One region of the Priestia sp. TRM10 genome, then DNA from elsewhere that is predicted to be linked to it. Evidence: riboswitches for the same ligand, from Rfam matches in the RefSeq annotation. Region 1 holds a riboswitch; the other holds the start of a gene.
What was found. Region 1 has a riboswitch for lysine ahead of ACK3CR_RS23225 (aspartate kinase). Riboswitches for the same ligand answer to the same signal wherever they lie in the genome.
Positions count from the first base shown of each region.

Region 2: another riboswitch for lysine. It lies ahead of ACK3CR_RS13615 (amino acid permease); the one in region 1 lies ahead of ACK3CR_RS23225 (aspartate kinase).

Region 1 covers NZ_JBJZOT010000015.1:1,249,678-1,254,115, forward strand. The annotation lists gene ACK3CR_RS23220 (YslB family protein) at 1-337, shown strand, start outside; gene ACK3CR_RS23225 (aspartate kinase) at 371-1,597, opposite strand; lysine riboswitch at 1,726-1,902, opposite strand; gene uvrC (excinuclease ABC subunit UvrC) at 1,972-3,762, opposite strand; gene trxA (thioredoxin) at 3,830-4,144, opposite strand; gene ACK3CR_RS23240 (electron transfer flavoprotein subunit alpha/FixB family protein) at 4,327-4,438, opposite strand, start outside.
Region 2 covers NZ_JBJZOT010000013.1:448,437-452,874, forward strand. The annotation lists gene ACK3CR_RS13610 (Cof-type HAD-IIB family hydrolase) at 241-1,122, shown strand; lysine riboswitch at 1,234-1,409, shown strand; gene ACK3CR_RS13615 (amino acid permease) at 1,498-2,907, shown strand; gene ACK3CR_RS13620 (TspO/MBR family protein) at 3,027-3,764, shown strand; gene ACK3CR_RS13625 (YczF family membrane protein) at 3,803-4,024, opposite strand; gene ACK3CR_RS13630 (spore germination protein) at 4,158-4,438, shown strand, end outside.

The DNA.
Region 1 (4,438 bases):
AACAGATAATATTTCCTATTGGGCTGGTAAGAATATTGCACGTCTTTATCCACAACCGTCCCTAGCAGATCTTCAAACTTTTTTTATTCGTGCAGGATGGGGCACTCTTACTCTAAAAAAAGAACAAAGAAGCTCACTCGAATTTGAACTTAGCGGACCTAGCGTTGAACGCCGTTTACATAATAAAGAAACATGCTCTTTCCAACTTGAGGCTGGATTTCTAGCTGAACAAATTCAAGCTCAAAAAGGATATACAGCAGAAGCTGAGCAATGGAAAAAACATCGTAACAAGGTCGTCCTTTCCATCGTTTATGACAGAAGAGATATTTTAGTATAGAAAAGGAGAACTCGCTAAACGAGTCCTCCTTTTTTATTTACCTACACGTTCATTTGTTAACTCAAATGTTTCATGAAGAGCTTCGACAGCTTTTACCATATCTTTTTGCACAATGACTGTTGAAACTTTAATCTCAGACGTGCTAACCATTTTCACTTGAACTTTACTATCTTGAAGCACCTCAAACATTTTTGCAGCCACCCCAGGATTTGAAACCATTCCAGAACCAACAATAGAGACTTTTGAAAGTCCATTTTCATGCTCAACTTCTTCATATTGCAGATATCTTTTTTGAGCTTCTAAAACACTTAATGTACGTTGAAGTTCCTCTGTTTTTACGGAAAATGATACTGCTGACTTAGCAGACGTAACGCTTTGAACAATAATATCTACATTAATATGATGTTTAGCAAGGAGCGAGAAGATAGAAGGAAGGGTATAAATGTTATCCTCCATGCCAATAACCGTAACTCGGGAAATATTGTCCTCAAATGCAATTCCTCTTACTAATAAATTATCTTCCATCTCTGCTTCCTCCTTAATAATTGTTCCACGTTCTTTTTCTAAACTTGACCGAACTTCAAGCTTTACTTCATAATTTTTAGCAAACTCAACAGCTCTTGGATGAAGAACCCCTGCTCCTAGATTGGCAAGCTCTAACATTTCATCATAAGAAATCGAGTTAAGTTTTCTCGCACCTTTAACATAACGAGGATCTGTCGTATAGACTCCTGTTACATCTGTGTAAATATCACATTTTTCTGCTTCAAGAGCTGCAGCAAGTGCCACCGCAGTTGTATCAGAGCCACCTCTACCTAATGTTGTAATCTCATTGTTCTCTGTAATCCCTTGGAATCCCGCAACAACGACAATTTTATTTTCTTTGAGATATTGTTTGATTCGAGCGGTTTCAATATTGGTAATTCGAGCATTTCCATGTACCTCTTCTGTCTTCATTCCAGCTTGCCAACCTGTTAAAGAAACAGCATCATAACCTTTCGCCTGAAGAGCCATAGAAAGAAGAGAAATGGTAATCTGTTCTCCTGTTGTTAAAAGCATATCCATTTCCCGCTTACTTGGGTTTTCATTGAGCTCTTTTGATAATGAAACAAGCTCATCCGTTGTTTTTCCCATCGCAGATACAACAACAACGACATTATTACCTGCTGCTTTCTCCTCAATAACTCGATTTGCTACATTTTGAATTCTCTCGCTAGATCCTACGGAAGTTCCTCCAAATTTTTGAACAACTAAGCCCATTTTTCTAAAACCTCTCCTCAGTTCGTTTTTTCACACAAATGGTTTACTCGTAAGTAGGGCGAACGCAATAAAAAAAAGCAATGAGAGAATCTCTCATTGCTTTTTTAAAATATCTATATTTGCGCAATGTGTGAGATAGCCCTCCAAGATTGTGATCTTGACAGTCTTACATTTATTCAATGCAAAACCAGCAAAAGCTATGATGAGCTAACTTCCACTTCGGCAGATTTTCCTTTCTATAACAATCAACGGAACTCATTTTCCTCCTGCTATATACTCTTAAAATCCGCACCTCTATCTTCACCTCAGTAATATTGAAGTGATTATACAGTTTTTAAAATCTTTTTTTAGCTTATCAAATATTTAAAAAGTTTTCAATCACTTTTTTCGTTTTCTTCGCGAAGAACGCTATAAATCGCAGTTGCTGTATCTTTTGGTATCCCTGCTCCTTGGATTTCTTCTATGCTTGCTTCTTTTAATTTCTTTAAAGACCCAAAGTGAGTAAGTAGCATTTTTTTTCGCTTTGCGCCAACCCCTTTAATATCGTCAAGAACAGATTGAAAAGAAGATTTTGACCGAACTTGTCGATGAAAAGTAATCGCAAAGCGGTGCACTTCATCTTGAATGCGCTGCAGTAAATAAAACTCTTGGCTGTTCCTTTCAAGAGGCACTACTTCTAAAGGATTTCCGATCATAATGTTTGATGTTCGGTGCTTACTATCTTTTACAAGACCTGCAACAGGAACAAACAATCCAAGTTCATTTTCAAGTACGTCCTCTGCAGCCGCAATTTGTCCTTTCCCTCCATCAATCACAATTAGATCTGGAAGCGGAAGATTGTCTTTTAATACACGACTATATCTTCGTCGCACAACTTCACGCATGGAATCATAATCATTTGGACCTTCAACAGTTCGAATTTTATATTTTCGATATTCTTTCTTATATGGTTTTCCATCAACAAATACGACCATTGCTGATACAGGATCTGTTCCTTGAATGTTTGAGTTATCAAATGCTTCGATTCTATTTGGCGTAGCAATATTTAGTTTCTCACCAAGATTTTCAATTGCTTTAATTGTCCGTTCTTCATCACGTTCAATAAGCCAAAATTTTTCTTTCAAAGCAATCTTAGCGTTCTTATTGGCTAGGTTCAGTAAATCTTTCTTTTTTCCTTTTTGAGGACAGTGTGCTTTGATTTCTAAAAGACGCTCCACTATTTCACAATCAACATGCTCAGGAAGAAGCACTTCCTTTGGTTTTACATGGTTAGACTGCTGATAAAACTGTCCTAAAAAAGTGAGAAAATCTTCTTCAGGTTCACCGTAAAAAGGAAACATGGAAACATCACGTTCAATTAGTTTTCCTTGGCGAATAAAGAAAACTTGGACACACATCCATCCCTTATCATAGGAATAGCCGAAAACATCTCGATTAACAAAGTCGTTAAACATCATTTTTTGCTTTTCCATTGTTGCTTCAATATGGGAAATTTGATCTCGATATTCCTGTGCACGTTCAAACTCTAGATTTTCTGATGCGTTCATCATCTTTTCAGTCAGTTCTTCTTTAACATGCTTAAATCCGCCGTTCAAAAACTTTGCAATCTCGTCTACAAGCTCCTTATTTTGCTCCTTTGTCACTTCATAAACACAGGGAGCCAAACATTGGCCAATATGATGATAAAGACAAACTCGGTCTGGAATAGTAGAACATTTCCGGAGTGGATATAAGCGATCTAACAGCCTCTTTGTCTCATTTGCTGCTTGAACGTTTGGATAAGGTCCAAAATATTTGCCTCCATCTTTTTTTACTTTTCTTGTAATAAATAAACGTGGATGGCGCTCATTGCTAATTTTAATAAATGGATAGCCTTTATCATCTTTTAGCATAACATTATATTTTGGATCGTACTTCTTAATTAAGTTCATTTCTAAAATAAGCGCTTCAATGTTGGAAGACGTGACGATATATTCAAAATCAACAATAGCGTTCACAAGACGAAGCGTTTTCCCATCATGACTTCCGGTAAAGTATGAGCGTACTCTATTTTTTAATACTTTTGCTTTTCCGACATAAATAACAGTACCGTCCTTATCTTTCATCAAGTAACAGCCAGGCTGATCTGGAAGAATCGCTAGCTTTTCTTTTATGATTGCATTCATAACGTCCCCCCTTTTTCTTTTTGTCATAAGAAAAGCACCTGCAAAAAGCAGGCGCCCTTTTTAAAGCTTATAGATGTTTGTTTAATGCTTCAGCAAGTGCTTCTTTTGGTTGGAAGCCAACGATTTTGTCAACTTGTTCTCCATCTTTCATAACAAGTAAAGTTGGGATACTCATTACACCAAATTTCCCTGCTGTTTCTTGGTTTTCATCTACGTCAAGCTTTACGATTTTTACTTTGTCGCCCATATCTGAATCAAGTTCTTCAAGAACTGGAGCAATCATTTTACAAGGTCCGCACCATGGTGCCCAAAAGTCAACAAGTACTACCCCTTCATTTGTTTCAGCAGTAAAGTTTTGATCTGTTGCATGTGTAATTGCCATTAAAAATTCCTCCTATACCTAAGTAACTTCTTTTAAGATATTCACAGTATAACATCATTAAAATGGGAGTGCCATTTATTTGTTTCGTCATGCCTTTCCTATTACATAGTTATACCCTAAGGAATCATTTAAAAACAGCATTTTTCATAAAAAAACACGGAAAAGGCGACAGAGTGTCGCCTTTAGCTCTTTTCTACTTTTAATTTTTTACACTCCTCGATTAAAAGTGGAATAATTTCAAACAAGTCTCCGACGATCCCATAGTCTGCTACATTGAAAATATTTGCTTCTGGG
Region 2 (4,438 bases), on a different contig from region 1:
CCAAGAAATCGTAAAAAATCTTCTTCTTTCTATAGTATTATAGATAAGGAGAAGAGAACAACAAAAAAGAGCAATAATTCACAATCATTTCATGGAACTCTAATTTTTGATTGAAACATATGAAATAGGGAATAATATTTTTACTATGTCTAAAAAATAACATGAAATAATAAAAAATCTTTCAGTGAAAAGCGTTTCATACGCTATAGTAAAAACAAATACAGCAAGGGGGAACAATTGATGATTATTGCAATTGATATGGATGGAACATTATTAAATAGTGAAGGTAAGGTGCCTGCTGAGAATGTAGAAGCGATCAAAAATGCACAACGCGCTGGGGTTAAGGTTGTCATTGCAACGGGAAGAAGCTATGAGGATGCAATGCGTCCTTTACAACCGTTCGATCTTAAACTTCCTAAGATTTGTGCAAATGGAGCAGACGTAAGAGATGAAGAAGGAAACGTTCTTCATCGCCAATCTCTAGAGGAGCAAGACATTCAAAATGCTATGAATCTTCGCTTCCATAACGATGAGGAAGTTTATTTTGAAATGTATGTGCAAGACGGTGTTTATACATATGAAAATGCAGGAGATGTAATGAAAGCAGAAGCAGACCGAGTGAGAAGCTCCAATGAAAAAATTTCTCGTTTTGAACTTGATCTTTTAGCTGCCAAACAGTCACAACAGGCTGGCGTTACCTTTTTACCAAAAGAAGAGCTTATGAAAAAAGCGCTCCAAGAAGATACTAATATTTTTAAATTCCTCTTTTTCTCCTTCGACTTAAACAAGCTACAAGTTGTAAAAGATGAATTAGGAAAAAGCGATAACGTAGCTATTAGCTCATCTGCTTTGCATAACGTGGAGGTCAACCATTTGAAGGCAACAAAGGGAATTGCGCTTCGTAAAATGGCAGAGCATTTAAAAGTTGATATGAAACATTCAGTCGCTATTGGAGACAATCGCAACGATATTAGTATGTTTAATGAAGCAGCTACAAGTTTTGGAATGGGAAATGGAGATCCTGAAGTGCAGTCATTATGTGACTATGTAACCGAAACGAATGATAATAATGGAGTAGCAAAAGCGATTGAGAAAGTATTAAAAAGTTCTCTAAAAGCATAAGAAACAAACATGAGCTGTTTTTCCTTATTTTACACAAAATAGGGCTTTGACAGCGCATGCTCTCTTTGGTATTATAACGTAGTAAAAATAATATAAATCCTCACTCTTTCTCGGTGAGGTAGAGGTTGCGCGTATTAGGAGTAACATATGGGAAGCAAGTGGAGCTTATGAACATATGTGAAAGGAATGAGCGCCGAAGCTTATAAAAAACCACTTTTTTTATAAGCTGGGCCTGTATTAAATAAGTACAGGACTGCCACAAGTTTTTGTGGAGGGCTATCAGAGAGATATGGCAGAGTGAATGCAAAAGTATGGGCATTTCCATACTTTTTTATTTTGTCTGCTAAAAATTACTTATTGGAGGATTTTTGCAGCATGGAACAAACGAAAAAATGGGGCTTTTGGCTCTTAACAGCTTTTGTTGTTGGAAACATGGTAGGATCAGGAATTTTCATGCTTCCAAGTACGCTTGCACAAGTGGCAAGTCCACTTGGCGTTATGACAGCATGGGCTGTTACTGGGTTTGGTGTATTAATGCTTGCCCTAACTTTTGGAACGCTATCAATTCGAAAACCAGAGCTACAAGCGGGACCGCAGAGTTATGCGAGAGCGTTATTTGAAAATAAAAAAACAGGTGATGTAGCAAGTTTTACAACCGTTTGGGGATATTGGGTAGCAAACTGGATTAGCAACGTAGCGATTATTACAAGTTTTGCAGGTTATTTATCTACTTTTCTACCAATTATGAGAGACGGTCGAGTATTATTTCATGTTGGGTCTCAACCGATTGAATTAGGGAAGCTTATTACTTTTGTAGTTTGCTCTATCTTCTTATGGGGAACTCATACCATCTTAGTTACAAGTATGAATGCAGCAGGTAAACTGAATTTTGTTACGACATTTTCAAAAGTCGTGGGATTCGCTCTTTTCATTATTGCTGGGTTATTTGCTTTTCAGTTCTCCACAATGGGAAGTTTTTATTATCCTGTTGAGAGCACAGATGGAGGAAATCCGCTTGGACTTTCGAGTCAAGTGTACAATGCCGCTATTTCAACACTATGGGCATTTGTTGGTATTGAGTCAGCCGTTATTTTATCAGGTCGAGCATCTTCACAGCGCGATATTAAAAAGGCCACTGTTGCAGGTGTAACAATTGCTATTATTATTTATATGACAATTACAATGATCACAATGGGGGCACTCCCACATAGTGAACTTCAAGCATCAGATAAGCCTTTCGTAGACGTTTTAAACGTTTTAATTGGTCGTGGCGGCAGTATCATTATGGCACTTCTTGCACTTGTCTCCTTGTTTGGATCAATGCTTGGGTGGATCTTATTAAGTTCAGAAGTTCCATACAGAGCAGCCCGTGAAGGAAACTTTCCAGCCTTTTTTGCAAAGACAAACAAAAAAGGAAGCCCAAGTAATGCTTTACTTGTAACGAATATTATGTCTCAAATCTTTATTTTTTCAACTGTTTCGGGAACGATTAGTCAAGCGTATTCTTTCTTAACAACATCATCAACGCTTGCTTATCTTATCCCATATTTAATTTCAACTATTTATTTCTTAAAAGTTGTCATTAAAGGTGAAACATACGCAGAACTAGGTGGAAGATCTTCACGCATAAAAGACGGAATTATTGCGGGTCTTGCATTCATTTATGCGGCATGGGTTATTATTTCCGGAACTGCAGATATGAAAACTTTTTCTTTAGGAATTGGTCTCTTTTTAATTGGAATTGTATTTTATCCGCTTGTAAAGCGTAAAGGAAAAAAACAATAAAGTATAAAAAGCTGAGGGGAACTTTCCCTCAGCTTTTTTATGGATGAAAAGGCAGTGTTCTGAATAGTGTTTATCAAGTGATAAAAAGTGGAATACAAGGTGAAGAAGGAGGAATAACGATGAAATATTTTATTATAAGCGCTATTAATCTTTTAGCATTCTTATTTACGATCAGTACAAATTATTTTTTTCCAGAAAGCCGCAATGTGTCTAAAATCTCGGACAGCATCAATGCTTTTATAACACCAGCTGGCTACGCTTTTTCAATTTGGGGCCTCATTTTTCTTCTTTTAGCTCTTTATGTTATTCGTCAATTTTTTGCCAAAGGGATAGACAAAGAAATTTATGAAAGAGTTGGCCTTTGGTTTGCACTTAACTTAATTTTTAATGGATTATGGAGTCCTGTTTTTGGAAGTGGAAATATTGCACTTTCTCTTATTATCATTTTAGGCGTTTTAGTTACGCTTATTGTAATTTACACGAAAACACAGAATACAACAAAGCATCATTCATGGCTCATGCGTCTTCCATTCTCTATTTATATTGGTTGGGTTTCAGTTGCGACAATTGTAAATTTTTTTACCCTCCTAAAATATAAAGGAGTTACAGAACTTTTCGGTGTTGGTGAATATGGATGGACAATTATTATGCTATTAGTAGGAGGATTACTAAGTATTTACTTTACACTGAAAAATCGAGATATTGCCTACTCTCTTGTTTTCATTTGGGCATACATTGCTATCATCGTTCAAAGACAAGAGATGAATGCTATCGTTATCACAGCATCTATTTCTATCATCCTTATCATTATTTCCATTATTGTAAACCTTATTAGAAGAAAAAAACGTCTTTCATAATATAAGAGCCAGCTTTGTTATCAAAATAAAGCTGGCTCTTAATTTTTTTTGCTTTTTCTTTGTTGCCATATTTCTTTGCCTACATAAATAAAAAGAGACAAAAGCAGAAAACAAAGCAAAAAGAACTCTAAAGCTGCCATAACGCGAAAACCATAAAATACGTTATAAATAGCTCTCGCTACAGAGTAGTTCATAAAAAGGTCTAAAACAATGACTAAAGAGAAAGATAAAGAACTCATAAGCAAAAGAGCAAGAAGCATTTTCAAAGTAGTCTTCCTCCAGCGATTATCATTTGTTTTTTTACTTTTTTCATTTGAAGTTCTCTTTATACAGATGAATGCATAATTGTGCTCTTTTCTGCAGAAAATGGATAAAAAAAGGTAGGTCTCTGCCATGTTTTTTAAGAAACGAAAAAAGAAAGAAGACAGCAAATCAGGTGACACCCATGAAGAGCAATCTCCAGCAGAACTTCTTCAGCGTGATTTAACGTGTAATATTAAAAGGATAAAGGAAGAAGTTGGATATAGCTCAGACGTTATTATAAGAGAATTTTCAATTGGTTATAACGAACAGATTCCGTCTGCCATTGTTTTTATTGATGGACTAGTTGAGGCGAGTATTATTAATGATTCTCTCCTTAAGATGCTGCTTGAGGAGCCTAATATTGAACGCTA